Regions from separate parts of the Comamonas sp. 7D-2 genome, predicted to be linked through region 1. Evidence: riboswitches for the same ligand, from Rfam matches in the RefSeq annotation. Region 1 holds a riboswitch; the other holds the start of a gene.
The links. A riboswitch is a leader RNA that binds a small molecule or an ion and turns the genes downstream of it on or off. The one in region 1 is predicted to bind glycine.

Region 1 (18,285 bases):
CATGGCTGCATGCAAAAACGGCCTTCGCAATGCGAGGGCCGTTGATACGCTTAGTTGTCCTTGGCGAAGTCGTTGTAGGCGGTCTCTTCCATCAGGCCTTCGAGCTCGCCCACATTGCTCATCTTGACCTTGAAGAACCAGCCAGCGGCCAGCGGGTCGCTGTTGGCGAGCGACGGGTCATCGCGCAGGGCTTCGTTGACTTCGACGATCTCGCCGGTCACGGGCATGTAGACATCGGCAGCGGCCTTGACAGATTCGACCACGCCAGCCACATCGCCGGCCTTGAAGCTGGAGCCCACGGCAGGCAGGTCCACAAACACCACATCGCCCAGCGCATCCTGTGCGTGTACGGTGATGCCGACGATGGCGGCATTGGTGTCAGCGGCGTTGATCCATTCGTGTTCTTTGGAATACTTGATGCTCATGGAAAGCTCCAGATGGGGGATTCAGGGGAATCGGGTGTTGTTTGAGAAAGGTCCAGTTCGCACTTTAGCGGTGTTCTGGCAGCTGTTTGGCAAACTGGCCCGTCTCATGCGCGGCGGCAGACCTAGCCGCGGTAGTAGCGGGTGGGGACGAAGGGCGTGGCGACCACCTTCATGGGCACGGGCTTGCCGCGCACCATGGCGAAGATTTCCGTATCGATGGCGGCGTAGTCGGGCTTGACATAGGCCAGCGCCACAGGCTGGTTGAGCGTGGGGCTGAGCAGGCCGCTGGTGATGTGGCCGATATGCTGTCCGTCCATGTTTTCCAGCACGGCGGGCTCGCGCACGGGAATGCGTTCCAGCGCGATCAGACCCACGCGCTTGCGGCGCAGCGACTGAGGGTTCTGCAATTGCTCTAGCACGATGGTCGCACCGGGAAAACCGCCCTCGCGCTCGCCGCCGGTGCGGCGAACCTTCTGCATGGCCCAGTTCAGCGCGGCTTCGACCGGCGTGGTGCTGGTGTCAATGTCGTTGCCGTACAGGCAAAGTCCGGCTTCAAGGCGCAGCGAGTTGCGCGCGCCCAGACCGATAGGGGCCACCTCGGGCTGTGCCAGCAGCGCTTCGGCAAAGGCTTCGGCAGCATCGCCGGGCAGGGAGATTTCGAAACCGTCCTCGCCCGTATAGCCGCTGCGCGTGATGTAGAGCGCATGGCCTTGCCAGTCGAAGTGGTTGCCGGTCATGAAGACCAGTTGCGTCACTCCAGGAATCAGGCGCGAGAGGGCTGTGGCAGCTTGCGGACCTTGCAGGGCCAGCAGGGCGCGATCGGGCAATGGGACGACCTCGCAGCGGCTACCGATGCGGTTCTGGATATGAGCGATATCGGCCTCTTTGCAGGCGCCGTTGACGATGAGGAACAGATCTTCGCCGCGGTTGACGAACATCAGGTCGTCGAGAATTCCGCCTTGTTCATCGAGCAGCAGGCCGTAGCGCTGCTTGTGCAGGCCCAGGTCCATGACATCGACGGGCATCAGCGATTCGAGCGCGGCGGCGGCATCGGGGCCGCGCAACAGCAACTGGCCCATGTGCGAGACATCGAACAGGCCGGCGGCCTTGCGCGTGTGCAGATGCTCGGCCATCAGGCCTTGAGGGTATTGCACAGGCATTGAGTAGCCGGCAAACGGCACCATGCGGGCACCCAGTTTCTGGTGCAGGGCAAACAGCGGCGTGGAACGCAGATCGGAAGAAGTGGCAGCAGCAGTCACAGGCAAGCGCTCCGGTGGTCAAAACCAAATGAGTGGCCATGCATGACAGGGTCATGCGTGGCGGGCTTGCCCTGCTGTCCGCTTTACCTGAGAGATTCGCTGCCTTTGCTTTCGCGGGCAGTTTGCTCCTTCGGTGGATGTCGGCGCACATACGAAATGACGGCCTGCATCTCTCTCCAGCAAGGGACGCTGCAGGCTCGCACACCTAGCAGCGCTTGTCAGTCCTTTTGCCTGAGCGTTTTGACACCGGGTTGGGGGTCTGCGCCTTCGGCGGTGCAAGGCAGCTTCAAGCTGCAGGCACTCTCTCCTGACGTTGGCGATTCTAGCGGTGGGCAAGGGGCTTGCACCACCGAATCGGATGGATTTTGGGGTTTTCGAGCACAGATCGCTGGAATTGAGCTTGCGGTCTCACTGCGGTTCTGTGTTCATGGCGGGCGTACGAGGAACATCGATCTCCTGGCGCGGAAACACCAGTTGGTAGGGCTGTTCGAAGCAGGACGTCACGGGCTGGCCCTGGCGCATGCCGGGCTTGAATTTCCAGCGTTCGAGCGAGCGCATGATGGACTTCACGATGCGGGGATCGGTATCGGCGGGCTGGTAGGCCACACGGCCGAGTTCGCCCTGGGCCGTGACTTCCAGGCGGAAGACCACCGTGGTCTCCAGCCCGTTCGGAAACCAGTGGGCGCTGATGAAAGGCGTGGTGTGGCGGCGTGGCTGCGGTTGCCGATCGAGCTGGGCGGGGGGTGTGCAGTCTGCCTTGATCCAGGCAGGCCAATTTACGGTTTGGCCTCCGGAAGCAGAGGCGGAGTCAGCCTGGGGCTGGGGAGTGATGTCGGCCACCTTAGGCGCCATGGCTGGGTTGCCAGCGCAGGCACTGAGCAGCAGAGCTCCCAAGACGGCCGCGTATGCAGCGTATGCAGCAAGACAGCGTGAGTGGCGTGAAGTATCCATGGCGGCATTCTCGGTCATCCCCAGTCGATTTCGGCAGACCTGGTGGAGTCGGTTGTTCAGCCAGGGCCGGGCTACCTTGCTCCAGAGCTTGTCCTGCAGGGGCAAACATCATGTCCGGCAGGGACTAAACAGAATTTTCCCCATGGATAGGATTATGACGTTCGTCAAAAAATGTTTATTCAAGGAGAGAAAATGCCCGAAAAAGCCACGAATGAATTCTGGAAATATCTGAAGCCGATTCCTGAATGTTTTCAGCCAGATGCGCAGCCAGAGGCTTATATTCAGAACGCTCCAACGGAGGATGAGCGTTATTATGTTCCATTCTCTGAAACCGTTTCCTCCCGTCCCCTCTGGATTTCTCCATCACAAAACAAATGGTGCGATATTCTGATGGCGAAGGAGGCCGGTCTGGTGAACCGCCATTACCATCCGCACGAAGTGTTTGCCTACACGATTTCGGGGAAGTGGGGCTATCTGGAACATGACTGGACAGCCCGCGCCGGTGATTTCGTCTACGAGACCCCCGGAGAAGGCCATACCCTGGTGGCCTATGAACATGAGCAGCCCATGCGTGCGTTCTTTATCGTCAAGGGACCGCTGATCTGGCTCGATGATGACGGAAAGCCTGACGGATATTTCGATGTTCACAGCTACATAGAACTATGCCGAAAGCATTATGAAAAAATCGGCATAGGTGCAGATTATGTGGACACGCTGTTTCGGTAGTTATCCGAAGCTGGATTGAAAATCCATCAATGAAAGGCGGTATTTCCTGAAGAATGAAATAGCCCGCCAAAGACGGAATGGAGAGAGACATGAAAAATCAAGATGAAAATCTAAAAAGCGGGTGGGTGAGCTATGAAAACAAGCTGCTGATCATTCTGTTTTTTACTTTCGGGATTGTTTTTTTTGACCGGCTGGCATTGTCGTTTTTATTTCCCTTTGTCTCAAAGGAGCTGGATCTGAATAATGCCCAGCTGGGCATGCTGTCGTCCATTCTGGCATTGGCATGGGCGGCTTCTGGTGCATTCTTCGGGGCCTATACAGACCGCAAGGGCGGACGCAAAACGGTGCTGATTCTTTCGGTGCTGATGTTCTCTCTTTGCTCGGCCCTGTCGGGTCTGGTGGGCGGTTTTGTCGGCCTGCTGTTGTTGCGAGCGCTGATGGGCCTTGCCGAAGGGCCGGTGCTGCCGCTGTCGCAGACACTGATGGTCGAAGCCTCCACGCCAAGCCGTCGCGGCCTCAACATGGGCTTGCTGCAGGGCTCGTCTGCGGGCTTGCTGGGCGCCGTGATCGCACCGCCGGTGATTGTTGCGTTGGCCGTGGCCTATGGCTGGCGCACGGCGTTCTACCTGACCTGTGTTCCCGGGCTGATTGCCGCCGCGCTCATCTGGCTTCATGTGAAAAACACAGATGGCGGGCGTGCAGATGAGCTCGCTGCAGCCCTGCAGACAGGCTCGCGCTGGGCTCTGCTGCGTGAACGCAATATCTGGTTGAGCGTGCTGATCAGCTGTGTTTTCATGGCCTGGTTTGTGATCATCATCTCCTTTGCGCCGACCTATCTGGTCAATGCCAAGGGTTTCGGGCCGGGCACAATGAGTGCTGTCATGAGTTGCATGGGTGTGGCCTGGGTCATCTGGGGCTTTGCCGTGCCGGCCATTTCGGACCATATCGGTCGCCGTCCGGCACTGATCTTTTTTTCCTTTGTGGCGGCTTGCTGCCCTCTGGCCTTTCTGTATGCGCAATCGCCGGTGGTGATGGGCGGCTTGCTGCTGCTGACCTATACCGGCCTGGGCTGCTTCACGCTCTTCATGGCCACGATTCCGGCCGAGACCGTTCCGCGAGCAGCCATGGCCACTGCATTGGGGATGATCATGGGTTTTGGCGAGTTGATCGGCGGTTTCATCGCCCCGACCCTGGCCGGGGTGGCAGCCGACCGATGGGGGCTTGATGTGGTGATGTGGGTGGCTGCTGCAGGAGCCTTGCTTGCCGGCTTGCTTTCCTTGGGGCTGATTGAGACAGCGCCCAGGCGCGTTGACGACAGGCAGCCGGCTGCAGCATTGAAGGAGTCGCAGGCATGAAGGCTTTGAAATGGCATGGTGCCCGCGATCTGCGCCTGGAAATCATCGAACGCCGGCCCTTGAAGGCCGCAGAAATCCGTATCGAGGTCGCGTACTGCGGGATCTGCGGCAGCGATATGCACGAGTATCTGCATGGACCCGACTCTATACCGGTCGAGGTCCCGCATCCCTTGTCCAACAGTGTCGCACCCATAGTCATCGGCCACGAGTTCTGCGGCACGGTGGTGGAGGTGGCTGCGGATGTCACAGGGCTGCATATCGGAGACAGAGTCGCCGTGGAGCCGGAGTACCGCTGCGGCCAGTGCAGCTATTGCTGCGGGGGGCGCTATAACCTGTGCGAATCCATGGGCTTTGTGGGGCTCATGGGAGACGGCGGAATGGCAGAGGAAGCTGTGATTCCCGCTTATATGGCATATGTGCTTCCCCCGTCCTTGAGCTTCAGGCAAGCGGCGGTGGCCGAGCCCGCAGCAGTGGCATTGCATGCTGTGCGCCAAAGCGCATTGCGCCCTGGCGAGGCCTGCGTCATCTTCGGCATGGGGGCCATTGGTCTGCTGCTGGTGATGATGGCCAAGCACCATGAAGCGGGCCGCATTATTGCCGTCGACGTCGATGCCCGGCGCCTGCGCCTGGCGCGCGAGCTCGGTGCCTGTGACACGCTCGATGCCAGCCAGGGCGATGTCGTGCAGCAAGTGCGCGAACTTACAGGCGGGCAGGGCGTGCCGGTATCGTTCGAAGCCGCGGGTCGCCCGGAAACCTTGAGAGGGGCGCTTGGCGTACTGAGCAAGGGCGGTGAAGCCGTGCTGCTGGGGCTCATGCCCGAGGCGAGCATCGATACCTTCGACCTGGTCAACCGCGAGCTGCGCATTACCTCCAGCGTGGGCTATCGGGGCTTGTATCCGGAGCTGCTGGCGCTGATGGCTTCCGGGGTTGTGGATGCCGGACGTATCGTGACCCATACCGTTAGTCTGGATGCCGCCATACAGGACGGTTTCGAGCGACTGGCATCTGCCGGGGATGCTATCAAGGTGCTGGTTCAGCCGCAGCCGGATGCCGTTGCCCGATTCGCCCGTCCCCACGCTTTTGCCCACAGCTCCTGAGCCTTGCTGGCGCCTGCAGCTTCTGCCGCTAAGTCATGGCACGTAGCTGACCGTGCTGCGCACGCATCTGTGTGGGCGTCATGCCATGGTGTGAGCGGAACCTGCGTGCAAAGTGGGTCTGGCTGGCAAAGCCGCAGCGGTAGGCGATCTCGGCAATGCTGTAGCGGTTCAGCGCAGTCTGGCGCAATTCCATGGCTGCACGTTCCAGGCGGCGCACGAGAATCAGCTCGGTCACGCTGTGTCCCTCGGCCTGCAACAGCCGGTTCAGGTGCCTCAGGGAGACACCTGAGGCGGAAGCGACTTCGCTCGCATCCAGCGAGTGGCGGTGCAGGTGTTGGTCGATATGGGCGCGCGCGGCCAGCAGGTGGGAGGCGCGTAGTGCACTGCTGCCTGCTGCTTCTCCAGCCAGCATGGTGCGCAGCAGGTCGCAGGCCTCGAACTGCATGCGATCCTGGTCCACCCTTTCGGGGTGGGCCATGGCATTGCCTACCAGCTTCTGGAACGCGTGATTGAGCACGCGTCCGCTGCCCGTCGCCCCCGACACACAGATCGGGCCGGGAAGTTGCGCGCGGCTGCAGTTGCGGTAGAACCAGTCGGCAGGCGTATCCACGAGGAATTGGTGCATCTGGTGGGTGAAGCCGAACAGATAGGCATGCCGGGTGTCATAGATCACCAAGTCGCCCGGAGCGAGATGGATGCAGCTGCGCTCCTGATAGAAGAAGGCACCGCTGCTGAGCACCAGTGAAACGAAAACCGACTCCTTGGGATGCTGGCGCACCAGCTGTGGCGTGCGCTCGATGACATGGGCATTGCCGTCGATGTCTGCCAGGGCCAGCTGGCCCAAGCGTATATTGCTCTGCCGCGCGTTCAGACCTTCGTCGGCGTAGGATGAGCAGCGCAATCCGACCAGAAAAGAAGCGTTATAGGCTTCCCATTGGTCCAGGCGCTGGCTGGCGGGAAAGGCATCCGTCGCGATCCGGTTCACCGCACATGGCGCAAGCGAGGGCATGGGGGTCTCCTTGGCAGGTTCTTATAGTGTGTGCCGACCAAGTGGAGCCAGTAGATGTCGGCAGTGCCGAGCAAACTCTAACATGCCATGTTTGCGCCTCGCTCCGTGAAGTTACGGGGTGGCAGGTCGCAAATCATGGTCGCGACGCCTGCGTGCATCAAGGCTGAGGGCGCGAATCCAGCCGCTTTGCTTTGCCGGCTGAAGAAGGGGAGTCCGCATCCGCTTTCATGTCGGCGCAGGCGCGCCACCAGGCTGAACCCGCATGCGGAGCGTTCAGGTCCAGGCGCTCGCCCATCATGGGCGTGGCGATCTCTATGCCGTGCTGCCTGCCCAGGCTCAGGATCTGCTCGAAGGGGTCCCACCAGGCATGCATGGCGAGGTTGAAAGTGCCGTTGTGTATGGGCAGCAGCCACTGGCCGCCGAGATCCCGGTGTGCCTGCACGGTCTGCGCCGGATGCATATGGACATAGGGCCAGTGGGCGTCGTAGGCGCCGGTCTCCATCAACGTGACATCGAAGGGGCCGAAGTGCCTGCCGATTTCGGCAAAACCGTCGAAGTAGCCGCCATCGCCGCTGAAGAAGACGCGCAGCGGCCTGTCGGCCTGGCGATCTTCTATGGTCCAGGAAGCCCAGAGCGTGCGGTTGCCGTCGCGCAGGCTGCGCCCCGAGAAATGCTGGGCCGGCGTGGCAGTGAAACGCAGGCCGTCGACCTCGCTGCCCTGCCACCAGTCGTGCTGCACGATCTTGTCGGCCGGCACGCCCCAGGCCAGCAGTCTGTCTCCCACTCCCAAGGGGCAGAGAAAAACGCCCACCTTGGGCGCGAGCACGCGAATGGTGGCGCGGTCCAGATGGTCGTAGTGGTCATGCGAGAGCAGCACGCCGCGCAAGGCAGGCAACTCGTCCAGGGCAATCGGCGGGGCATGAAAGCGCTTGGGGCTGGCAAACGATAGCGGCGAGGCGCGCTCGGAAAACACGGGGTCCGTCAACCACCAGCCGCCGCGCAGCTTCATCAGCAAGGTCGAATGGCCCAGGCGATACAGGCTGCGTTCGGGCGCGAGGTTCAACTCGGTCGTGCTCAGCGGCAAAACGGGCAGCGCCTTGCCCGGCTGGGAATCGGCCGGTTTGTTGAAGAAGAACTTCCATAGCGTCCCGGCATCTGGCTTGGGGCTGTTGGCCGGGCGCGGATGCGTGTTGCGAAAACGCCCGCCCGAATACTGGGGCGAGTCCTCGTAGTCGGTGATGGAGGTGGAGAGACTTGGTTTGCGAAACAAGATCGGGCGCCTTAGTAAGACATTGGCCGCAGTTTGGGATGGTTTGCAGCGCTGCAAGAGCCGGCTTGCAAGAGGCCGTAACACAGGCACGGCCATTCAGGTGCTTTCTCGGGGTGGATGCGACACTCGCTGTCTGAGGAGCAAATACACATGAATCCCATGGTTCACAATTTGGAGAGCATGCTGGCGGCCGGCAAGGATGGTGCGCTGCTGCGCTATACCCTGGGCAAGGCCTATGCCGACGACGAGCAGATGGCCGTGGCGCGCGAGCATCTGCGCAAGGCCACGGCGCTGGATGCCGAATACTCCGTTGCCTGGAAGCAGCTGGGCAAGGTGGAGCTGGCGCTGGGCGATGCGCAGGCGGCGCGAGCCGCCTGGCAGCAAGGGCTGAGCTGCGCACAGGCCAAGGGCGATGCCCAGGTCGTCAAGGAGTTGCAGGTGTTTTTGCGACGCCTGGACAAGCAGGCTGATGGCGCTTAGGAAATATCAAAAGAATAGCTGATAACGCTTGTGATTCAAGCGTTATCAGCCAATTTATTCTGAAGTTAATCAGTGTGCGCCGGCGGCCGCGTCGGCGGCTCCTGCGGCAGAGGCCGGGCGCTTGGTGAACCAGATCAGCACGATCAGGCTCAGGAACAGAAAGGACGATGCCAGAAAGATGTCGTCGGCGGCCCGCGTGAAGGCCTGCTGATCGATCAGCCGGTTGATCTGGGCATAGGCCTGCTCGGCACTCATGCCCGCTGCCTGCAGGTTTCTGACCGTGCTGGCAAACGTGCCCTGGCCCTGCACCAGCAGCTCGGTCAAATGGGCATGGTGCATGGAAGCCCGGCTTTCCCAGAGCGTGGTGGCAATCGAGGTGCCCATGGCGCCCGCGGTGATCCGCACGAAGTTGGACAGGCCTGCTGCGGCCGGAATGCGGTCCGGCGTCAGTCCGCTCAGCGTGATGGTGGTCAGCGGAATGAAGAAGAAGGCCATGGCGCCGCCCTGGATCAGCGTGGGAATCAGGATGTGGGCGAAGTCGGTCTCCACGGTGAACTTCGAGCGCATCCACAGCACCATGGCAAACACGATGAAGGCAATCGTGGCCATTTTGCGCGGATCCCAGACACCGACCTTGCGGCCCACCATGGGCGTGAGCAGGATGGCCAGCAGGCCCACCGGCGCCAGGGCCAGGCCGGCCGAGGTGGAGGTGTAGCCCATCCATTGCTGCAGCCACAGCGGTAGCAGCACCACATTGCCGAAGAACAGGCCGTAGGCGATCGATAGCGCGATCGAGCCGGCCGCAAAGTTGCGACGCTTGAACAGGCGCAGATCGACGACGGGATGGGCGTCGGTCAGCTCCCAGACCACGAATACGGCAAAGGCCACGACAGCGATCACCGCAAAGGCGATGATTTCATTGGAGGCAAACCAGTCCAGCTCCTTGCCCTTGTCCAGCATCAGCTGCAGCGCCGCCACCCAGAGCACGAGCAGGGACAGGCCCACGGTGTCGATGGGCAGCTTGCGCGTGGGCGTTTCGCGGTTGCGGTAGATGCTCCAGGTCATGAGGGCCGAGAGCAGGCCCACGGGCACATTGATGTAGAAGATCCAGGGCCAGGAAATATTGTCCGTGATCCAGCCGCCCAGCAGTGGCCCGACCACGGGAGCGACCAGCGTGGTCACGCCCCAGAGCGATAGCGCCACACCGGCCTTGGCGGGCGGATAGCTGGACAGCAGCAGGGTCTGCGACAGCGGAATCATGGGGCCGGCCACGGCGCCTTGCAGCACGCGGAACAGCACCAGCATCTCTAGCGAGGAGGCAAAGCCGCAGAGCCAGGAGGTCAGCACGAACAGCAGCACGCTCATGGTGAACAGGCGCACGGCGCCGAAGCGCTGGGTGAGCCAGCCCGTCAGCGGCACGGAGATGGCATTGGCCACGCCGAAGCTGGTGATGACCCAGGTGCCCTGGCTGGGGCTGACGCCCACATCGCCGGAGATGGCCGGAATGGCCACGTTGGCGATGGAGGAGTCCAGCACGTTCATGAAGGTGGCCAGCGATAGTGCCAGCGTGCCCAGGGCGAGCTGCGCGCCCTTGAGCGGGGCGATGGCTGGCGGCATGGGGCGGGCCGCCGGAGCCGGTGGCGAGGCGCCCGCTCCAGGATTGGCAGAAGTCGAGGAAGTCATGGCTGATTCCGCGTCTTACTGCGCAGGCTGGGAAGCGGGTTGGGCGGGCACGGCCGGGGCCTGGGCGGGCAGATCGGCCAGCTGGGTCAGTGCCGGCAGCTTGTCGCCGGCGATGATGTGCTGGATGCGCTGCTCGGCCTGGGCCAGGCTGCCGTCATAGACGGTGGTCTGGGCCACGGGCTCGCTGCGCGGCGTGCTGGCAAGGGCCTGGCCGTCCTTGTCGCGGATGTCGACCTTCACGTCCATGGACAGGCCCACACGCAGCGGGTGCTGCTTGAGCGCTTCGGGCTCCAGGCTGATGCGCACGGGAACGCGCTGCACCACCTTGATCCAGTTGCCGGTGGCGTTCTGCGCGGGCAGCAGCGCAAACGCCGCACCCGTGCCCGCGCCCAGGCCCACGACCTTGCCTTCGTACGTGGTCTTGTCGCCGTAGACATCGGCGGTCAGCTCCACCTTCTGGCCCATGCGCAGATCGGCCAGCTGGCTTTCCTTGAAGTTGGCATCCACCCAGAGCTTGTGCAGATCGACCACGGTCAGCAGCGGCGAGCCGGCGGCCACGCGCTGGCCCAGTTGCACGCCGCGCTTGGCCACAAAACCGTCCACGGGCGCGATCAGTCGCGTGCGCTGCAGGGCCAGATAGGCCTCGCGCACCTTGGCTGCGGCCGCCATGACGGCCGGGAAGTCCTCGGCCGTCGTGCCCTTGGTCTGGGCTTCGGCGGCCGTCAGCTGGGCCTTGGCCGCGCGCACGGCGGCTTCTGCGGCCGCCACGGCGTTGCTGGCAGCCGTGGCCAGGGCCTTGGCATGGTCAAACTCTTCCTTGCCCACGGCGCCGGTGGCCGTGAGCGGGCGGCGGCGTGCCACATCGTCGTTGGCCTTGGCGGCATCGGCCTTGAGGCGCAGCAGATCGGCTTCACGCTGGGCCACCTGGGCGGCCAGCGGGGCGTTGTTGGCATACAGGGTGCGGGTCTGGCGCGCGGTCTGGGCCAGCTGCGACTCGGCCTGGGCCAGCTGCACCAGATAGTCGGCAGGGTCCAGCTGCACCAGCAACTGGCCGGCCCGGACATAGTCGGTATCGTCGGCACCGATGCTGATCACGGTGCCGCCGACCTGGGGCGTGATCTGCACCACGTTGCCGGCCACATAGGCGTTGTCCGTGGTCTGGTAGTTGCGGGCCACCATCCAGTGCCAGCCGCCCCAGGCGATGGCGGCCACGGCGACAGCGGCCGCCACGATGGTCAGGCCCTTGCGGCGGCCCGCAGGGTTGGCGCTGGGCGTAGCTGCCGCAGGAGCTTGGGGAGCGTTCTGAGTAGGCTTGGTGTCGGTCATGATGTTGGCGCTTTGTTATCTGTGAAGCGGTTTTGCGCTATTGAAAAGAGGAGCTGCTAGCGCTTATCAATAAAAGAATTGAGAGCTTTTTTGCCTTGAATTCAAAGGCAGTAAAGCGGTAGCAGCTATTGATTTTGTTGAGTTCGATGTCTATTGCAGTGCAACAGCCGGGGTGTCGTCGCTCCAGCCGCCGCCCAGGGCTGCGGCCAGGGCCACGCGGGTATCGAGCTCGCGTGCCTGCAGGTCTACGGCCAGACGGCGCTGGTTGATGAGCTGGGTTTCGGTGTTGAGCACGGTGATCTGGCTGCCCAGGCCGGCTTGATAGCGCTGCACGGCAAAGTCATAGGCCCGCTCGGCCTTGGACAGCGACTCGGTTTGCAGCTGCTGCTGGCGCTGCAGCGATTGCACGGAGGCAATCGCGTCGCCCGCCTGTTTGACGGCATCGAGCACGGCGCCGTTGTATTGGGCGATGGCGGTGTCGAGATCGGCCTGTTTGCCGCGCAACTGGGCGCGCAGGCGCTTGCCGTCGAAGATAGGCAGGCGCAGCGCAGGCGTGATGCCCATCTGGCGCGAGCTGCCCTGCAGCAGATTGTCCAGACCCAGCGCGTTCAGGCCCACAAAGGCGGTCAGATTCACATCGGGGTAGAAGTCGGCCCTGGCGGATTCAATGCCTTGCGTGGCCGCTTCCACGCGCCAGCGCGCGGCCACCACATCGGGGCGACGGCCCAGCAGATCCGAGCCCAGAGCCTGCGGCACGGGCTGGATGCGCAGCACCGACAGTCTGGGCGAGAGCGCATTTTGCGCATCGGGCGCCTGGGCGCAGAGCACGGCAATCGTGCGGCGCGCCAGCGTGATCTGCTCGCCGAGCATCTCGATCTGGGTCTGGGCATCGGGCATGCCGGCCTGGGCCTGGGTCAGTTCCACCTGGCTGTCCAGGCCCGCTCGGGTGCGCTGCTCGCTCAGACTCAGCAATGACTGGCGCTGGCCCAGCGTGCGCTCTGCCACTTCCTTCTGGGCAATCAGCCGGGCCAGGGCGATATAGCTGCGTGCGACCTGTGCGGCCAGCTGGTTGGCGGCAGCAGCGCTGTCGGCCTTGGCTGCGCGCGCCTGGCCCAGCGCGGCCTGCAGGTCCGCGCCGTGCTTGCCGAAGAAGTCGGGCGACCAGGACAGACCAGCCTGAAGATTGCCGCTGTTGTAGATATTGCCCGCAATGGGGGCGGGAATCATGCCGTTGGCCGTGTAGCGCTGGCGTGTGGCGTCGGCGCTCAGCGTGCCGCGCACATTGCTGGCCGTGCTGCTGGCCGTGGCCAGGGCTGCGGCTTTCTCAAAGCGGGCGTTGCTGGCGGCCAGGCTGGGGCTGCCGGCCAGGGCCTGATCGATGAGCTGATTGAGCTGGGCATCGCCCAGACCTGTCCACCATTGGGAGGAGGCGAGTGCCGTGGCGTCCGCAGCGCTGAGGCTGGCGGAGTCGTTCAGGCCGACATCGGCCGAGCCCAGTCGTGCCAGCGGCTGGTGCGCCGGCCCTTGCGAGGCACAGCCTGCCAGCGCGAGCACGGCGGCCAGTGCTGCGGTTGCCAGCAGCGGGCGACCAGGGGCTTGCTCTGCGGCGGGTTTGCGTGAAGGTCTAGAGGTCATGGAAAAGTGCCAGTGGTTTTTATTGAAATAGGGCGGTAGAAAAGTAGGCAGCAGGTCAGCCTAGTCCCCGGGGGCGCGGCCTGCCTCGTTCGTTTGGATGGGGGGCTTGCCTGGCTCCTGGGTCAGGGCCTCTCGCAGCGCATCGCCGTTGACCAGCATGCGCTGCAGCATGGACAGCATCAGCGTGCATTCGCTGTGGCTGAAGCCGCGCAAATGGCCGTTGAGCACCTTGGTCAGAACCTTGGGCACCTGGGTGGCGACGCTGCGTCCCTCCTCGGTGAGCACCAGATGCACCACGCGCCGGTCGGTGGTGGAGCGCTCGCGGCGCAGCAGCCCCTTGGCCTCGATGCGGTCCAGCGCGCGCGTCACCGAAGCCGGGTCCATGCCCAGGTCCTTGGCCAGCGTGCTGCTATTGGTGTCGGCGCAGATCAGCAGCTTGTACAGCGGCAGCCATTGCACATAGGTCAGTCCTTGCTCGGCCAGCTGGGCGTCGGCCAGCTGCAGGATGGAGCTGAGCACGCGCCGCATGAGAAAGCCAATGCTTTTGTCCGGCGCGTAGACCCCTGCCTGATAGAAGAAGCTGGATTCGTCCTGCGGGTCGATGATGGGGTCGGTCTGGTTTTGCAATGGCGCCACCAATATTTGCTTGATCAATGATTGAATTGGCAATTATTGTGCAGCTGCAAAAAAATGTCAGCAAGGTTTTGAATGGAGCCAGACCTGTCTGCGCATTACCTGCTTTTGTTGCTATGAAAACAAAAGCAGTTTGCGCATTGTTGGTATGCGCCAGAGCCTTGTCGGACTCATAAAAAAAGCCCGGCCATGAAGACCGGGCTTGCTGAAGGCTGCTTCAGGCTCAGAGCGGCACGCGCAGCACGACCACGATCACCAGGCCCAGGGCCAGATTGAGGGAAACCCATTTGCGGATGCTCTCCAGCGCCTTGCCGCCTGCAGGCCAGTCCTTGAGCTGCACGGCCGCATCCAGGCGCTTGAACAGCGCAAAGCGGATATGACCGAACACGGCCATCATCACCAGGCCCAGAATGCTCATCACGATCCAGTTGACCGGCATATTGAACTGGCCGCCGGCCTGGGCGGCCATGGCGTGAATGCTGCCTATCATGCCGATGCCGGTCGCCAGCACGACGACCACCAGCACGAGGACCCAGGCAAAAAAGCGCTGCAGCACGCCGTGCATCAGCGTCACGCGCTCGGGCGGCTGCAGTCCCTGGACGGCAGGACGCAGAAAGAAATGTGCGAAGAACATGCCGCCTACCCAGATGATGATGGCCAGAAGGTGCAGAAGTTTGAACAGAATGAAAAGCATGGTTTGTGGGGCTTGATTGGGGAGACATCGCAAGCCTAACGGAGATCGTCCTACGGGTGGAACACACAGGCCGAAATAGCAGGACTTTCGCTTTGCCCAGGTCTGATTAGACTTGGCTGTAATCCACAACAGCCGGCAATGGCGCAGGAGTCCTTATGTCAGAACAAGCCACCGTCGTCGCCTTCAAGCAGTCTTCCGGGCGGGTTGCCTTGCGCACCGACAACGGCCGCTTTGTGCTGGCCGAGCAGACCGATTCCAGCGCGCTGCGTGAAGGACAGAGTCTGAACGGCAATATGAGCGAGTTCGGCCCGGAGGTCTGGAGCGATGACAGCGGGCAAAATCATTACGAAGTCTTTGTGCTGGGCTGGGATCTGTCGCAGGAAGCGGTCGAGCTGGAGATGTGATGTGTTGATCCTGAAAAAACAGCTGCCAGCGCTTGATTGACAGGCGCTGGCAGCTTTTTCTTTTTGGATTTTCCTGGAGCCGGGGCTTTCACCCCGGCGCGCCCTGTTACTTCTTCAGGTCGAAGCGGTCCAGTTCCATGACCTTGACCCAGGCAGCGACGAAGTCCCGGTAGAACTTCTGCTCGTTGCCCTTTTCGGCATAGACCTCGGCCACGGCACGCAGAATGGCGTTGGAGCCGAAGACCAGATCCACGCGGGTGCCGGTCCACTTCTTGGCGCCGCTCTTGCGGTCCACGCCTTCGTAATTGCCATCCTCCAGAGGCTGCCACTGTGTGCCCATGTCCAGCAGGTTGACGAAGAAGTCGTTCGTCAGCTTGCCCGGAGTCTGGGTCAGCACGCCGTGGTTGCCGGCGGTGTTGATGTTGATGGCGCGCAGGCCGCCGATCAGCACGGTCATCTCGGGGGCCGTGAGCGTCAGCAGCTGGGCCTTGTCGATCAGCAGGGCTTCGGCAGGTGCCGGGAAACGTCCTTGCAGATGGTTGCGGAAGCCGTCGGCCTTGGGCTCCAGCGGCGCAAAGGATTCAGCATCGGTCTGCTCGTCGCTGGCGTCGCCGCGGCCGGGAGTGAAGGGCACGTTGATCTTCACGCCAGCGTCTGCCGCTGCTTTTTCAACGCCCGCGCTGCCGGCCAGCACGATCAGATCGGCCAGCGAGATGCGCTTGTCGCCCTCGGCAGCCTTGTTGAATTCGCGCTGGATTTCCTCGAGCTTGCCCAGTACCTTGGCCAGTTGCGCAGGGTTGTTGGCGGCCCAGTCCTTTTGCGGAGCCAGTCGGATGCGGGCACCGTTGGCACCGCCGCGCTTGTCCGAACCGCGGAAGGTGGAGGCCGAGGCCCAGGCCGTGGCCACCAGCTCCTGCACCGACAGGCCCGATGCCAGCAGCCTGGCCTTGAGGGCGGCCACATCGGCGTCGTTGACCAGTTCATGCTTGGCGGCGGGGATGGGGTCTTGCCAGATCAGCTCTTCCCGGGGGACTTCTGGGCCCAGATAGCGTGCACGCGGGCCCATGTCGCGGTGGGTCAGCTTGAACCAGGCGCGGGCAAAGGCTTCGGCAAAAGCCTGCGGGTTTTCGAGGAAGCGGCGCGAGATCTTCTCGTAGGCCGGGTCCATGCGCAGCGACAGGTCGGTGGTCAGCATGGTGGGCCTTTTGTTGGGGCCGCCATGCGCGTCGGGGATGACATCGCCAGCGTCCTTGGCAACCCACTGAATGGCACCCGCAGGGCTTTTTTCCTGCACCCATTCATACTTGAACAGGTTCTCGAAGAAGAAGTTGCTCCACTGTGCAGGAGTCTGGGTCCAGGTCACTTCCAGGCCCGAGGTGATGGCATCGCCGGCCTTGCCGGACTTGTAGCTGCTGGCCCAGCCCAGGCCCTGGGCTTCCAGGCCGGCGGCTTCGGGCTCGGCGCCCACATGGCTGGCGGGGCCCGCACCATGGGTCTTGCCGAAGGTGTGGCCGCCGGCGATCAGCGCCACGGTTTCCTCGTCATCCATGGCCATGCGGGCAAAGGTGTCGCGGATGTCATGCGCGGCCGAGAGGGGGTCGCCATTGCCGTCCGGGCCTTCGGGGTTGACATAGATCAGACCCATCTGCACGGCGGCCAGCGGGTTCTCGAGGTCGCGCTCGCCGCTGTAGCGGCTGTGCGGGTTCTGGGTGGGGGCCAGCCATTCCTTCTCTGCACCCCAGTACACGTCCTGATCGGGTTCCCAGGTGTCGACGCGACCGCCACCGAAGCCGAAGGTGCGAAAGCCCATGGTTTCCAGTGCGACGTTGCCGCACAGCATCATCAGGTCGCCCCAGGAAATCTGGTTGCCGTACTTTTGCTTGATCGGCCACAGCAGGCGGCGCGACTTGTCGATGTTGACGTTGTCAGGCCAGCTGTTGAGCGGCGCAAAGCGCTGCTGGGCGCGACCGGCTCCGCCGCGACCGTCCTGAATGCGATAGGTGCCGGCTGCGTGCCAGGCCATGCGGATGAACTGAGGGCCGTAGTGGCCGAAGTCTGCAGGCCACCAGTCCTGCGAGTCGGTCATCAGGGCACGCAGGTCGCGTTTGACAGCTTCATAGTCCAGCTTCTGGAAAGCCTGGGCGTAGTTGAAGTCTTCACCCAAGGGGTTGCTTTTGGCGGAGTGCTGGCTCAGCAAATCCACGCGAAGCTGATTGGGCCACCAGTCCTTGTTGCTGGTGGCGTTGCCTGCGGCGGCGGTTTCGCTGTTCTGTCCTTGGTGGAAGGGGCACTTGGATTCAGTAGTCATGGGGCTCTCCGTTTCAACGATCCGACAGGTCGGTAGGTCCAGGAAACAGATATCAATCAATGATTGATATCAATCAATTCAACTCAATAGCTATTTGCGATTGGTTGAGATGAATTATCGGTGCGCGGCTGGCCTGAAGGGCGTGTTGTGCTATTGAAATTACTAAGCAGCGCCATAGGAAGAAATGTGGGTCGAGTCTTGAGCCGACGCAAAGTCGGGTTCAGATACTTCGCAAAGTGACTGAGACTGTGACTTTTTGAGCGTATGCGAGCCTGCCTGTTTACACAAGCATGAGCCATCAAATCAGGTCGTTGACCTACCTGGCATCAGCTGTGGCAGCGGCTCAGCCGGCTACCAGCTTGTGCACCAGATCGGCTGCGGTGGAGGCGCCGTATTTGCGCATCAGCCGGGCGCGGTAGATTTCCACGGTGCGATGACTGATGGCCAGTGCCTTGCCGATTTCCTTGCTGGTCATGCCTTCGAGAAGGCGCGCAGCGACTTCGCGTTCGCGGCCCGTGAGCTCGGCCTTGACGGGGCGATGGGCCGAGAGGTCCTCGAAGCTCCAGATGCCCGAGGCATGGGGATCGTTGCGGTCCAGCGTGCGGCCGCTGACATGACACCAGAACACCTCGCCATTGGCGCGCTTCATGATGCGGTTGTCGGAATAGATGCCTGTGGTGTTGAGAATCGGGGCAATGCGCGCGCCCAGGCGCTCGTATTCGTCAACGCTGGGATAAAGCACCTGAAAGGTCTGTCCTATGAGTACTTCGCGCGATGCATGGAACATTTCACACAATTGCCGATTACAGTCAATCATGATGCGGTTGCGCGAGATGACGAGACCTACAGGGGCGGCGTCGAACGCCAGCCGGTAATCCACAACCATGGTACTGCTCTTTACGAAAAACTACTTACTCAAGTACGTAGTATCGTAGCGCATCCAATTTCAAGGAGACATGTGTGAAAAAGCTCTACCCATCCGCAGAAGCGGCGCTGCAGGGCGTGGTGTCCGACGGGCAATTGCTGGCCG
Region 2 (13,490 bases), 1.1 Mb from region 1:
TGGGCTGGATGCAACTTTTGCGCTTGGCTCAGTTGCTGCAGATTTTGTAGCGTTGTGCGTACGCCGCTTCTGGACAGGCGCGATAGAACACTGTCATCGGGCGAAATATGCGGGCAAAACAAGCCGGCCGGCAGGCCTGAAGCTCCTGCCGCAGGCTCGGCCGCCGCATCCAGCACCGTCACTTCCCAGCCGCGTCTTGCCAGGCTGGCGGCAGCGGCGGCACCAGCCAGGCCTGCACCCAGCACCAGGCAGCGGCCGGCCTGGCCCACGGGCGCAGGCAGGCCGTCAGGGCGATGGCGCGGCTCCCAGGCCGGGTTGTAGGCTGCATGCAGGTTATGGCGCTTGGGCGGCACGCCAACGCGCTTCTTGACGTCAAAACCCTGAGCCTTGAGCGCTTGGCGCACATGGCCGGCCACGCACCAAGTGGCAAGCTGCGTGCCACGGCGGCAATGGCGGGCGATGTTCTTCATGGCATCTTCATCCCACATCTCGGGGTTGAGCTGGGGAGAGAAGCCATCCAGATATACGCTGTCAGCCGTCATCTGCTGCTTGCGCAGCATGGTCCTGGCATCGCCTATATGGAGCGTCAGCAGCACCTGGCCGTCATCAAAGGAAAGGCGATGCACGCCGGGCAGCAGTCCCCACCATTGCTCGGCCAGTTGTTCGCCAAGCGGGCGCAGTTCCCCATCGGTCGGTAAAAACGCGAGCAGATCCTCGCGCGAGACAGGGTAGGCCTCCACCGAGACAAAATGCAGAATGCGCGGGCGTCTGAGGTCGGCTTTCCATGCCGCCCAGGTGACCAGGAAATTCAGGCCGAAGCCAAAGCCGGTTTCCAGAATGCGCCACTGCGCTGCATCGGCCCAGGCAGCTGGAAGATCGCAGCCACCGAGAAAAACCTGGCGGGCCTGGTCAAGGCCGCCCAGCTCGCTGTGATAGCGATCACCAAATCGGGTGTTGTAGGGGGTGCCATCCGGCATCCATGTGATCGGTTCAGACATGGAAAGTGAAACTACATGGGTAATGCATGGCGCAGTCTAGGTTAGAGCAGCCAAGCAAGGGCCGCCCCGCAGCGATGGCTGCGTCTCCCTCCTGCGTAGCAAGAGAGGGGGAAGGCGCGCAGCGCCACAGGGGGAGTCTCTATCACTCCCAGCGCTGCTGGTACGAAAAAACCGGCAGGCGCCATTTGAAACGAATGGCGGCCAGACGGAAGGCCAGACCGCCGGCAAAACACACGATGGTGCTGATATTGGGGCTGACATCCAGATAGCGCAGGCCCAGGAACATCAGGCATACCGACAGCGACACGCTGGCATACAGCTCGCGGCGGAACACCACGGGGACCTGGTTGCAGAGCACATCGCGCAAGATGCCGCCGCTGATGCCGGTAATCATGCCGGCCATGATGATGACGATGGTGGGGTAGCCCAGCTCCAGCGCGGTATTGCAGCCGATCAGCGAAAAGGCGATCAGTCCCATGGCGTCCAGCAGCAAAAACACCTGCTTGAGCCTGTGCATATGGCGTGCAATCACAGTGGTCAGCAGACCGAAGCTGATGACCAGATACACATATTCAGGGTGCTGGGTCCAGCCGATGGGGTAGTGGCCCAGCACCATGTCGCGGATGGTGCCGCCTCCCAGGGCAGTGACAAAGGCGATGACGACGACGCCGAAGATATCCATATTGCGCCGGCCTGCGGCGAGTGCGCCGGACATGGCTTCGGCGGTAATGGCCACCAGATAGATGACCAGCATGACGGTGAAGTTGGAGGCCTGGAACGAGTCCAGCAAAGAGACGGAAGGAAGCATGAAGGCACTTGAAAATAGACCAGCCACTCACATCGGCGGGAGTGTCCGGCTTGCCTCTCCCGCTGTCCTTTTACCTGAGAGTTGCGCATGAGCACCTTCGCGGTGGACATGCTTGCCCCTTCGGTGAGCCCTGCAGCTTGTGGTTGCGGGCTGCTCTCCAGTTGGCGATATCCGGGTCCTGTCAGACCCACCTGCGGTACTTATTGCCTGAGCGATTATGGGAGTTTGCGCCTTCGGCGGGAACCCTCGAAAGGCTCCGCTCTCCCGCGGGATGGGCGCGATTCTAGCTAGTTTCAGCGACTTTATTCGGGTTAATACCTGTATTGGTGTGTTTCTGCGGCTGCCAGCTCGGGGTGCGGAAGGGCGGTCTGAATCCGCCATGGCTCGCGCAAGCCCGCGTTTTCGTCTGTGAAGCCGCCCGCCATAAAAACTCATACGCGCGACAGCGAGAGGGCGTTGTTGCATATATCACCCCCAGGGCCAGATTTCCCAACCCCAGGTGTGGCTAGGCCACAGCCACCGTCTGCGGGCAGACCGGTTCAGTAGACCGATTGAGGATGGCGGCTCGAATGTGCAGTTCGTTAACTTGGCGCTCGAACGTGCGTGACATTACTCGTTCACCCAGGCGTTTGATGCAGTTCATCTTGGTCTCTACCGGGCTGCGCCGCTGGTAACCGCTCCAGCGTTTCCAGATACTTCACCCCAACCGTCTGCATGCGGCGATAGCTGCGTTGCGGTGCGCAAAGCCATCGCCTTTGCGCACCTTGGCATTCTTTCTTGGGGGAATGATGGGCGTGGCATTGCGCTGAATGACCGCCGCATGCACGTACTGCGTGTCATAAGCCCCATCGCCTGTCACTGTCAGCAGCGGCTCCTCGGCAGGAACTTGCTCCGCAACTGCGGCAACACTGCAGCGTTTGCGCATCAATACCGATGTGCAGCTTGCGCCATTGGCGGCGATGCTTTTTGCACTTCCACTCGCCTTCGCCAAGGAACTTGATGCCTGTGGAGTCAACCAGTCGGTGCAGGCCGGCTGCGCTAGAGCGGTATGCCACTTGCACATCCAGACGGCGTTGGCGGCGACACAATGTACTGAAGTCGGGAATTGGCCACAGCAATCCAGACAGCGCCAGTAGTGACGGAACAAAGCCTGTGGTCTGCCGCAAGACTAATCCAAAGAGGTTCTTGATGGTCAGGCAGAACTGAATCGCTGCATCCGAGAACTGCGGGCTGTGCCCGCGTTTGCCGCTGTCAGCGGCAAGCCAAGACATGGTCTTGTCCAGCCAGATGGTCAAGGAGCCGCGAGCCTTGAGTGCTGCGTTGTACTGCTTCCAGTTGGTGGTGTGAGCGGCAGCACTCATTAGGGCGTTGGTGTCGGAGGCCCTTCATGCTCAAGCTTTCGCGAGGTAAAGAGCAAGCTTGCCGATACACCTTCTTGGTGAGCCACGAGTGACACGCTCATCCCAGGCTCATAGGTTTGACGAACCAGGTCCGCTTTCTCGGTGGCAGACCTACGCCTGCGGCGCTGTTCCCAGGGTCTTGGTATGCCTACGCCCCATGTTTATGTGAAAGACAAGCAATGGACCATGCCCGGGGATTCATTAGGCTGTCCCACTATCTCTCGTCAGATCTTCTGCGTTGGCGAGAAAAGTCATCATTAAAACGCATAGCTTGCCGCAATGTGTGCATTGGCGTTGACAGACTCTGATAGAGATACTTTTCAGTCGAGCCTCACCACGCTGTTTTAGCAAGTTAGACAGTGGCGCTCTAACTAGAAAGCTGGTTACTGCGGCGTGACAGCTGCAGACATAACGAAGCTCCGGAGACAACCTGTTCCTGATAAGGACCTGTATGAAAGACATTCGCAAGACCATGGACGAAGGTGCCATGACCTCGTTTCAATGGCTGGCCGTAAGCATCTGCATTTTGCTCATCATGCTTGATGGCTTCGATGTGCTCGTGATGGCTTTTACTGCATCATCAGTTGCGGCTGAATGGAAGCTCAATGGCGCTCAGCTGGGCGTGTTGTTCAGTGCCGGGCTGATTGGTATGGCCATTGGCTCGCTGTTTGTCGCCCCCGTGGCCGATAGACGCGGTCGGCAGCCTGTCATTGTGCTGTGCCTCGTCGTGGTTTCGGCTGGAATGCTGATGTCAGCCATGGCCCGAAGCTATATCGAGCTGGCTGCCCTGCGGGCCATCACCGGCGTCGGCATCGGCGGCATGCTGGCAAGCGTGGGGGTCATCACTTCCGAGTTCTCGTCCCAAAAGTGGCGCAGCACTGCGATCGCGTTGCAAGCCACCGGCTATCCGATCGGTGCCACTCTGGGTGGACTCATGGCCGCTTGGCTGCTGACACATTACGGCTGGCGCTCGGTCTTTGTTTTTGGCGGCCTGACGACAGCCTTGATGTTGCCCATCGTGCTGTGGCGTCTGCCCGAATCCGTGGATTTCCTGCTGGGCCGCCGTCCGGTTCACGCGCTCGAGAAGCTCAATCGTTTGATGGTGCTCATGGGCCATGCACCGCTTGCGCAGCTGCCTGCTCCGGTGGCCGGCGATGCCGTTCAAGGCAATACGGTGGCGGCGCTGTTCAAGAATGGTTTGGCACGTCCTACCCTGATGCTGTGGGCAGGCTTTTTCCTGCTCATGTTCAGTGTCTATTTCTCGCTGAGCTGGACACCCAAATTGCTGGTGCAAGCCGGTTTGTCGGCCCAGCAGGGCGTGACGGGCGGAGTGCTGCTGAACCTGGGGGGCATTGCTGGCGGTAGCTTGTTCGGTCTGCTGGCTGTGAGGGCGAAGTTGCGCAATCTGGCGATTGGCAGCCTGTTGCTCAATGCGCTGTTTACCGCATTGTTCGGCCTTGCTTCGACCAGCCTGGCGTGGGCATTTGTTGCTGCAGTCGGTGTAGGTATTTTTCTGTTTGCATCCATGGCTGGTCTCTATGGCCTGGTGCCTGCCACCTATCCCGCCCAGGTCCGCGCTACCGGCATGGGGTGGGCCATCGGTATTGGCCGCATTGGCGCCATCGTGGCGCCAACCATGGCGGGACTGCTGCTGGATGGCGGCTGGCAGCCTGCTTCGCTCTACTACGTCTTCGCTGTCCCCCTGATTGTCGCTGCGATGGCCGTTTTCGCCACAGGCGCGGGCCGAGTCGCGGTTCTTCGGGGTTCGGTGGCTGCGGCGCACTGACTTTCAAAGCACGTATTTCCCCACTCTATTGATAACGACCCCGTTATGTTTTTGTTGAACACTTGGTATGTCGCCTGCAAGGCTGATGAAATCCCTCAAGACAAGCCTTTGGGCCGCACCATTTGCAATGAGCGCATTGCTTTTTACCGTGGCCCGCAGGGAATTGCTGCGGTGGAGGACTTTTGTCCTCACCGCGGTGCACCGCTATCGCTGGGCTTTGTCTGCGAGGGAAAGCTGATCTGTGGCTACCACGGCCTGGAGATGGGTTGCGAGGGAAAAACGATTGCCATGCCAGGCCAGCGCGTGCGGGGATTTCCAGAGATCCGCAGCTTTCCAGTCGTGGAGCGGTATAGCTTTGTCTGGGTCTGGCCAGGCCGCAAGGAGGAGGCCGACCCCGGGCTGATTCCAGAGCTTTACTGGGCGGACAATCCGCAATGGGCCTATGGCGGCGGCTACTACCACATCAAGGCCAGTCATTTGCTCATGATTGATAACCTGATGGATCTGACGCACGAAACTTATGTGCATGCCAGCTCGATTGGACAAAAGGAAATCGACGAGACGCCTTGCGTGACCAAGGTGGATGGCGACCATGTCACCACCAGCCGCTTCATGGAAGGCTTGCCTGAGGCTCCGCCATTTTGGCGCATGGCTTTGCGCGGCAATGGACTGCCCGATGACCAGCCCGTGGATCGTTGGCAGATCTGTCATTTCGAGCCACCCAGCCACGTGATGATCGAGGTGGGCGTGGCTCTGGCCGGGCATGGCGGTCATGGTGCGCCAGCAGACAAAAAGGTTTCGTCCATCGTTGTGGACTTCATTACCCCGGAAACCGAAACCACGCATCATTATTTCTGGGGTATGGCGCGCCAGTTCAAGCCACAGGATGCGGCTTTGACGGCCTCTATTCGCGAGGGGCAGGGCAAGGTCTTCAGCGAGGACACGGAGGTGCTGGAGCTGCAGCAGGAAAACCTGATTCGCTGGCCTGACCGTAAGCTGCTGATGCTCAACATCGATGCAGGTGGTGTCCAGTCCCGCCGTGTCATCGAGCGCTTGCTGACGCGTGAGCGCGCGGAGGCTGTATGACTGCTGGCAGCTTTTTGCAAGTTCGAGTCGCTCGGCGAACGCAGGAGGCACAGGACATCTGTGGCCTTGAGCTGGTGGCTATCGATGGCGGTACCTTGCCATCTTTTGTGGCTGGCTCACATATAGACGTACACCTTCCCGGTGGAATCGTTCGTCAATATTCGCTGTGCAACGATCCTTCGGAAGCGCATCGTTACCAGATCGCCGTGTTGCGCGATCCAGCCTCACGTGGAGGCTCATCGGCTGTGCACGAAGTTGTGGCCGAAGGCGACGTGCTGCAGATCAGCGCGCCTAGAAATCATTTCGCGCTGGAACCTGATGCGCCGCACCACTTGCTCTTGGCCGGGGGCATAGGCGTGACGCCCATCCTGTGCATGGCGGAGCGGCTTTCGGTACTTGGTGCCTCCTTTCGCATGCACTACGCAGGTCGTTCCAGGCAGCGCATGGCTTTTCAGCAGCGTATTGTGGACTCTGCCTTCGCTGACCAGGTGCAACTGTACTTTGACGAGGGCGATGCTTCCCGGCGCCTGAACATAGAAGCCGTGCTTGCCGATGCCTTGCCGGACACGCATCTCTATGTTTGCGGTCCCCAGGGGTTTATCGACGCAGTGCTGGACGCTGCGCGCCAGCAGCGCTGGAGCGAAAAGCGATTGCATTGGGAGTTTTTTGCGGCAGCCAATGTTGGCCCTCGCGGCGAGGACACTGCTTTCGAAGTGCAACTCGCAAGTTCGGGGCGTGTCGTGTCTGTCGCGGTAGGTCAGAGCGTGACACAGGCTTTGCAGGACGTTGGTGTGGAGATCATGGTTTCCTGTGAGCAGGGGGTTTGCGGCACTTGCCTGACGCGCGTTCTATCAGGACAAATTGATCACCGTGATTCTTATCTGACCGCTGAGGAGCAAGCCGCTGACGATCAGTTCACTCCTTGCTGCTCACGGGCCCGCTGTGAACGGCTGGTACTGGATCTTTGAATCTGCAGAAATTGATATCTATGGCTTTGAACAAACCTTATCTTGATGTGCCTGGTACCACGGTGTTTGACGCAGAGCAGTCCCGTAGGGGCTATTGGCTCAACCAGTTCTGCATGAGCCTGATGAAGGCGGAGAACCGCGAGCGCTTTCGCGCCAACGAGCGAGCCTATCTCGACGAGTGGTCGATGACTGAGGAGCAGAAGCAGGCCGTGCTGGCGCGCGATCTCAATCGCTGCATAGACCTGGGCGGGAACATTTACTTTCTCGTAAAGATAGGCGCCACTGACGGCATCAGCGTACAGAACATGGTGTCGACCATGACGGGCATGAGCGAAGAAGATTACCGCCAGATGATGCTTGCAGGCGGGCGCGGCATAGAGGGCAACAGATTCCTGAATGAAACAGGGAGGCAAGCCTGATGGCACGCATCACCGCATCCATTTTCACCTCGCATGTGCCTGCCATCGGCGCCGCCATGGACATGGGTAAGACCCAGGAAGCCTATTGGGCGCCCCTGTTCAAGGGCTATGACTTCTCGCGCCAGTGGATGAAGGACAACAAGCCCGATGTGATCTTCCTGGTCTACAACGACCACGCCACGGCCTTCAGCCTGGACTGCATTCCAACCTTCGCCATCGGCACGGCTGCGGAATTCCAGCCCGCCGACGAAGGCTGGGGCCCGCGCCCCGTGCCCAAGGTGGTCGGCCATCCCGACCTGGCCAGCCACATTGCCCAGTCCGTGATCCAGCAGGACTTCGACCTGACCATCGTCAACAAGATGGACGTGGACCACGGCCTCACGGTGCCTCTGTCGCTGATGTGCGGCGAGCAGGACCCCAAGACCGGCTCCTGGCCCTGCCCGGTGATCCCCTTCGCCGTGAACGTGGTGCAGTATCCCGTGCCCACCGGCCAGCGCTGCTTCAACCTGGGCCGCGCCATCCGCAAGGCCGTGGAGAGCTACGACCAGGACATCAACGTCCATATCTGGGGCACGGGCGGCATGAGCCACCAGCTGCAGGGTGCGCGCGCGGGCCTGATCAACAAGGAATGGGACAACCAGTTCCTGGATCTGCTGATCGAGAACCCCCACGGTCTGGCGCAGATGCCGCATATCGACTACGTGCGCGAAGCCGGCTCGGAAGGCATCGAGCTGGTGATGTGGCTGATTGCGCGCGGCGCCATGTCCGATGTGGGCGGCCCCGCACCGCTGCCCAAGGCGGCGCACCGTTTCTACCATGTGCCTGCATCGAACACGGCCGTCGGCCATCTGATTCTGGAGAGCGCTGCATGAGCAAACCCTGCATCGTATTTTTGCCCGGCTTGCTTTGTGACGAAGTGGTTTGGCAGGAGCAGAGAAAGGCGCTTTCCTTTGCCGACAGCATCAGCCCTTCCTATGGCCATGCTGCTTCCATTGAGGAAATGGCGCGCCTGGTGCTGAGCGAGGTAGGCGCAGAGCGCTTTTCCTTGGCCGGACATTCGATGGGGGGGCGCGTGGCACTGGAAATCGCCAGGATGGCTCCGCAGCGTGTGGAGCGTCTGGCTTTGCTGGACACCGGCATGGAGCCCATAGCGGCTGGCGAGGCTGGTGCCAGCGAGCGTGCCAAACGAAAGGCGTTGCTGGACAAGGCGCTCGAGAACGGCATGCGGGAGATGGGCGCCCAATGGGCGCGAGGCATGGTTCACACCGGCCGTCTTGACACTCCGCTGTTCGAAGAAGTCCTGGACATGGTGGCGCGCTTCACCCCGTCCATCTTTGCTGCACAGATCGATGCTCTGCTGGGTCGGCCCGATGCAACAGCGGTCCTGCAGGCGCTGAACTGTCCGACCTTGCTGGTCTGTGGGCGGCAGGACCTCTGGAGTCCTTTGTCCCGGCACGAACGCATGCAGCAGCTATGCCCCGGAGCAGAGCTGGTCGTGATCGAGGATAGTGGTCACATGAGCACCATGGAGCAGCCTGAGCAAGTGTCCAAAGCCCTGGCCGACTGGATGCTCCGCTAGCGGGAAGCAATTAGGCGGGCAGGTCCGCCATGGTCTGGTGGCAGGCCCGAATGAACAGATCTAGATTCTGTGAGGCGGTTCCCTGCGCACGTATCGCCAGGCCTATGCCTCGACGCGTAGAGGGCAGCTCCACGGGCAAGATGGACAGCAAGCCACCATGATTGTCCCGCATGGCCTGTCCACGCGAGGCCAGGGCCAGCCTGCCGGTCTGCAGCACGAAGGCCAGCGTCATGGTCGGGCTGCTCGCTCGCAGATTGCTGCGCGGCGGCTCCAGTCCGTGCGAGCGGAACAGCCTGACCATTGCGCTATCTGCCGGCGTGTTGGGCAATGGCGTGACCCATTGCCATTGCAGCAGATCCTCAAGCGTCAGATGCTCACGCTGCAGGCTGTCGTGATCGCTGGGGGCGACGACAACCAGGTCGTCGTCGAACAGCTCAAGCTGCTGAACCTCATCCTCTGGCACTTGTGCGCGCAGCGCGCCGGCAATGACATCAATATCTGCACTCATAAGGCCTTGCATCAGGCTTTCGTAGGTGCCGTCCACAATGCTGATCTCAATGTCGGGGTGGCTTGAGGAGAGTCTGTCCACGGCAGCGGGCAAGAAAATACCCACGGACAGCGGCAATACTCCAACTACCACACGCCCTTTGATCTGGCCATGCCAGGCCGAGATATCGCTTTCCATATCCCTGATTTCCGCCAAGGCCAGCTTGACACGCCGCAGCAGAGCTTCTCCCGACGGTGTGAGCCGAGTTCCGAAGGTGAGTTTGTAAAACAGCTGCAGGCCAAGGCTGGCCTCCAGCCCTTGCAGCGCGGCATGAATGGACGGCTGCGTGACGCCAATCTTCTGGGCAGCCTGCGACTCGCTGCCGCAGTGAGCGATAGCGAGCAAGGCTCGCAAATGTCCGGGTGGCACCACTTCTGCGAAGCGGTGAGGCAATGAAGAACGCCGCGCCGTGAGGGCGGATGCTGCCTGAGCTTCGGCGGCTCCGCTGCCAAGATGCTGGAGCATTGTCTCGATACGTGCAGCCATCTGGTTTCCCAGCGCGGTCGGCATCATGCCGCGTGCACCGCGAATGAAAAGCGGAAGCCTGCAGGCCTCCTCAAGCTGCAGCACTGACCTTGCAACAGCTGGTTGGGATAGGTGCATCGCCTGCGCTGCGCGAATGGTGCTGCCTTGACGCACGACAGTCAGTGCGGCTCGCAGGGATCGCAACTGGCTGGCCAAATCCGGAAAATGCGATGACTCATGCGTAATGACGCTAGGCGGGTATAGAGATGGAAGGTTCATGGCCCGCCTAGATTAGCGTAACGACAGTCCTTGGTGTCATTGCCTCATAAGTAAAACGCATTGATTGAATGGATGGTGGCATTGGCTCTAATTGCTGGCTCGTGGAATCCTTGGGTACCAAATAAAAACGGCATAACTTAGACGGCCGATCCGAGGAGACAAGTGATGAACAACGACCTGCAGCAGTTGAACCGACAGGCTTGCATTGACCTGGTTTTACGTGCAGCGGCCTATGCCGACGCTGGAGATGCCCTGCGCTTCTCACAGCTGTTTGCCGAAGAAGCCGTGTTGCAGCGCCCCCGTGGTGAGCCACTGCATGGACGTACTGCCATCGCTGCTGCCTATCAGCAGCGCCCAAGCGGCCGCATGACACGACATTTGTTCACCAATATCCTGGTCGAAATGCATGGAGCAGACACCGCAAGCGCGCATAGTCAGGTGCTGCTTTGGTCTTGCGACGACTCGGAGCCAGTGACAGAACATGGTCGTAAGGCGCATGAGCGACAACTTCTGGGTGAGTTCAACGACCACTTTTGCCGCACTGCCGACGGCCATTGGTTGATTGCCCGGCGCGAGGCACGCTTTGTCATGTTCTGTGGAAGTCCCGCCGCCTGAGCCGGGCGGGCTTCTCCCATTTCCCAAACGTCTGTATCTAGCCCCCTCAAACGGGTGTGACGTTGCGGCGTGCTGATTTTTATTACTACATCAACAGGAGACAAAAAAATGGACCGTCATTTCAGCCCAGTGTTGTTAGCGTCGCTATCGTTGGCTGCAGCCATGGGGGCGCAGGCACAGACCGGTTCTTCGGTCACGCTATATGGGCACCTGGATACCGGAATTGAGCACCTGAGCAATGTGCAGGGCGGAGGCTCGTTGACGAGAATGCCTGGGTTGACCGGTACGGCGCCCTCGCGCTGGGGCGTTCGCGGCAAGGAGGATCTGGGCGGTGGCCTGAATGCCGAATTTGCACTGGAGTCGGGATTTGGCGTGGATTCCGGAACCCTCAATCAGGGTGGTCGTGGCTTCGGGCGTCAAGCCTGGGTCGGCTTGAGTGGAGGCTGGGGGAGTGCCTCGGTGGGACGGAACTACACCATGCTGTACTGGGCGCTGTTCGATGCTGATCTGCTGGGGCCCAATGCCTTCGGACTCAGCAGCCTGGACAGCTACATTCCCAATACACGCACCGACAATTCGCTGGCCTACCGCGGCCGTTTTGGAGCTTGGAGTTTGGGGGGCTCCTATAGTTTCGGACGTGATACGGTCAATGCCGGTCCCAGTCCATCAGGGGCCAATTGCGCAGGGGAATCGAGCACGGCCAGGCAAGCTTGCCGCCAGTGGTCTGCCATGCTCAAGTACGACACAGCTCCTTGGGGAGCTGCGCTAGCTGTTGACGAGATGCGCGGCGGTGCAGGCGCTTTTGCGGGGCTGGTGCGTTCGGACATGAAGGACCGCCGCATCATGGTCAATGGCTATGCCTCGCTGACTCCTTCGCTCAAATTGGGGGCTGGTGTGATCCGCCGTGACAACGATGCGGCTGCGGCAGCATCGCTCACCAATGGCGCCACTCGACGTAGCAACCTGGCCTGGGTGGGACTTTCCTGGAGTCCGTCTACAGCCGTTACCGTTGACGGGCAAATACAGCAGCTGCGCTATTCGCAGGGCGGCGATCATTCGACTCTGACTGCACTACGCGGCACTTACAAGCTCTCCAAGCGAACGGCTGCGTATGCCCAGGTCGCACATATAAACAATGGAAAACGTTTGGCTATTTCCGTCAGTTCGGCTGCTGTGGGAGGCAACCCACTCGCGGGAGATTCTCAAACTGGTGTGATGCTGGGTTTGAAGCATTCGTTCTAAGTCTCGGGCCGAACAGGACACACACCATGCAACGAATCAAAAACATGCCTTCTTTGAAAACAACTCACAGCTTTTACTTGGGCTCGATTTCCCTTGCCGCAAGTTTGTTGCTGACGGGCTGTGGCGGCGACGACAGTAGTTCGGGATTTCCCACGCCACTGGTTGTAAAGGACGCAGCCAAGACCTGTGCGGCATTGCAGAGTGCTCAGATTGATGCAGCACGTATTGCCGAGCCGACTCAAGGAGCGGTTGTCACTAAGGCAACGTATCGCGCTGCAGTGTCTGCAGCTCCTAATGCGGCCGGAACGGCGATGGTTGCAGCAACGCCAGATTACTGTGAGTTGTTGATCGATATTCGTCCTGTAGATACTACGGCACCGTTGATCACATCCCAGGTTAACCTGCCCGTTTCGTGGAACGGCAAGAGCGTGCAAATGGGCGGTGGCGGACTCAACGGGACCTTGGTGACCGGGCTTGGGCCAGGCCGTGCAGATGGCCCCGAGACGCCGCTGCCGCTTACAAGGGGCTATATGACTCTTGGCACAGATTCGGGGCACCAAGTTTCAGCCGGCGTGGATGCCGGAGCCTTCGCTCTCAATGATGAAGCGTTGACAAACTATGCCTATGCCGCGTACAAGAAAACGCGTGATGTGGGCGTGCAGTTGTCGGAACGGTTCTATGGACACAGAGCACTCAAAGCCTACTACATCGGAGGCTCTGAAGGCGGCCGCGAAGGCATGCTGATGGCACAGCGCTATCCAGCAGACTTTGATGGAATCGTTGTCATAGATCCGGTTATTCGGTTGATGGGCTTATGGCAATTCCAGTTAAGCATGGGCCAGGTGCAAAGCTCGCCTGGAGCTTGGCTGGGTGGCAAGGTCCAGCTCTTGCACGACACGGTCCGAAAGGCTTGCGATGCTATTGACGGCATTGAGGATCAGATTGTCAGCAACTACAAGGCCTGCCGGCCCCTTGCGGAGACAGCAATTGCATCCCTCAGATGTTCCAGTGGCAACGATGAAGGAAATTCCTGCTTTTCAGATGCACAGCTAGCGACCCTGCGTTGGACATATGGCGGGCAACGCTATCCCTTCACGTTGGCCAATCAGCTGCAGTCTTATCCAGGATACCTGTACGGTAGTGAAGCCGTTGACGGTGCATTTGAGCGATGGGTTACAGGCACGGTTGCTCCCGGTACAAACCCCGACGCAGTGGGTGGAGGGCGCAGCTACTCTGTAGGGGGGAGCTTGGTTCGCTACTTCGTGACAAAAGACGCGCAATACAACCCGCTTGACTTC

Region 2: it holds a riboswitch for glycine, as region 1 does, so the genes downstream of both, MPZ60_RS16720 (trimeric intracellular cation channel family protein) here and gcvT (glycine cleavage system aminomethyltransferase GcvT) in region 1, are expected to answer to the same signal.

What each region holds. Positions count from the first base shown of each region.
Region 1 is NZ_CP094238.1:2,541,589-2,559,873, forward strand. It holds gene MPZ60_RS11680 (MolR family transcriptional regulator) at 1-3, opposite strand, end outside; gene gcvH (glycine cleavage system protein GcvH) at 51-425, opposite strand; gene gcvT (glycine cleavage system aminomethyltransferase GcvT) at 548-1,684, opposite strand; glycine riboswitch at 1,749-1,874, opposite strand; glycine riboswitch at 1,894-2,004, opposite strand; gene MPZ60_RS11695 (energy transducer TonB) at 2,093-2,635, opposite strand; gene MPZ60_RS11700 (2,4'-dihydroxyacetophenone dioxygenase family protein) at 2,828-3,361, shown strand; gene MPZ60_RS11705 (MFS transporter) at 3,451-4,716, shown strand; gene MPZ60_RS11710 (2,3-butanediol dehydrogenase) at 4,713-5,813, shown strand; gene MPZ60_RS11715 (helix-turn-helix domain-containing protein) at 5,842-6,822, opposite strand; gene MPZ60_RS11720 (MBL fold metallo-hydrolase) at 6,980-8,092, opposite strand; gene MPZ60_RS11725 (hypothetical protein) at 8,243-8,572, shown strand; gene MPZ60_RS11730 (DHA2 family efflux MFS transporter permease subunit) at 8,642-10,255, opposite strand; gene MPZ60_RS11735 (HlyD family efflux transporter periplasmic adaptor subunit) at 10,271-11,581, opposite strand; gene MPZ60_RS11740 (efflux transporter outer membrane subunit) at 11,732-13,216, opposite strand; gene MPZ60_RS11745 (MarR family winged helix-turn-helix transcriptional regulator) at 13,277-13,852, opposite strand; gene MPZ60_RS11750 (CopD family protein) at 14,073-14,543, opposite strand; gene MPZ60_RS11755 (hypothetical protein) at 14,699-14,947, shown strand; gene katG (catalase/peroxidase HPI) at 15,054-17,255, opposite strand; gene MPZ60_RS11765 (PAS and helix-turn-helix domain-containing protein) at 17,599-18,141, opposite strand; gene MPZ60_RS11770 (CoA transferase subunit A) at 18,216-18,285, shown strand, end outside.
Region 2 is NZ_CP094238.1:3,629,811-3,643,300, reverse strand. It holds gene mnmC (FAD-dependent 5-carboxymethylaminomethyl-2-thiouridine(34) oxidoreductase MnmC) at 1-977, opposite strand, end outside; gene MPZ60_RS16720 (trimeric intracellular cation channel family protein) at 1,141-1,806, opposite strand; glycine riboswitch at 1,859-1,977, opposite strand; glycine riboswitch at 1,991-2,083, opposite strand; partial or broken gene MPZ60_RS16715 (IS5 family transposase) at 2,312-3,167, opposite strand; partial or broken gene MPZ60_RS16710 (transposase) at 3,179-3,352, opposite strand; gene MPZ60_RS16705 (MFS transporter) at 3,658-4,992, shown strand; gene MPZ60_RS16700 (aromatic ring-hydroxylating dioxygenase subunit alpha) at 5,038-6,078, shown strand; gene MPZ60_RS16695 (PDR/VanB family oxidoreductase) at 6,075-7,046, shown strand; gene ligA (protocatechuate 4,5-dioxygenase subunit alpha) at 7,067-7,465, shown strand; gene MPZ60_RS16685 (class III extradiol dioxygenase subunit beta) at 7,465-8,337, shown strand; gene MPZ60_RS16680 (alpha/beta fold hydrolase) at 8,334-9,044, shown strand; gene MPZ60_RS16675 (LysR family transcriptional regulator) at 9,055-10,335, opposite strand; gene MPZ60_RS16670 (nuclear transport factor 2 family protein) at 10,501-10,950, shown strand; gene MPZ60_RS16665 (porin) at 11,059-12,192, shown strand; gene MPZ60_RS16660 (tannase/feruloyl esterase family alpha/beta hydrolase) at 12,219-13,490, shown strand, end outside.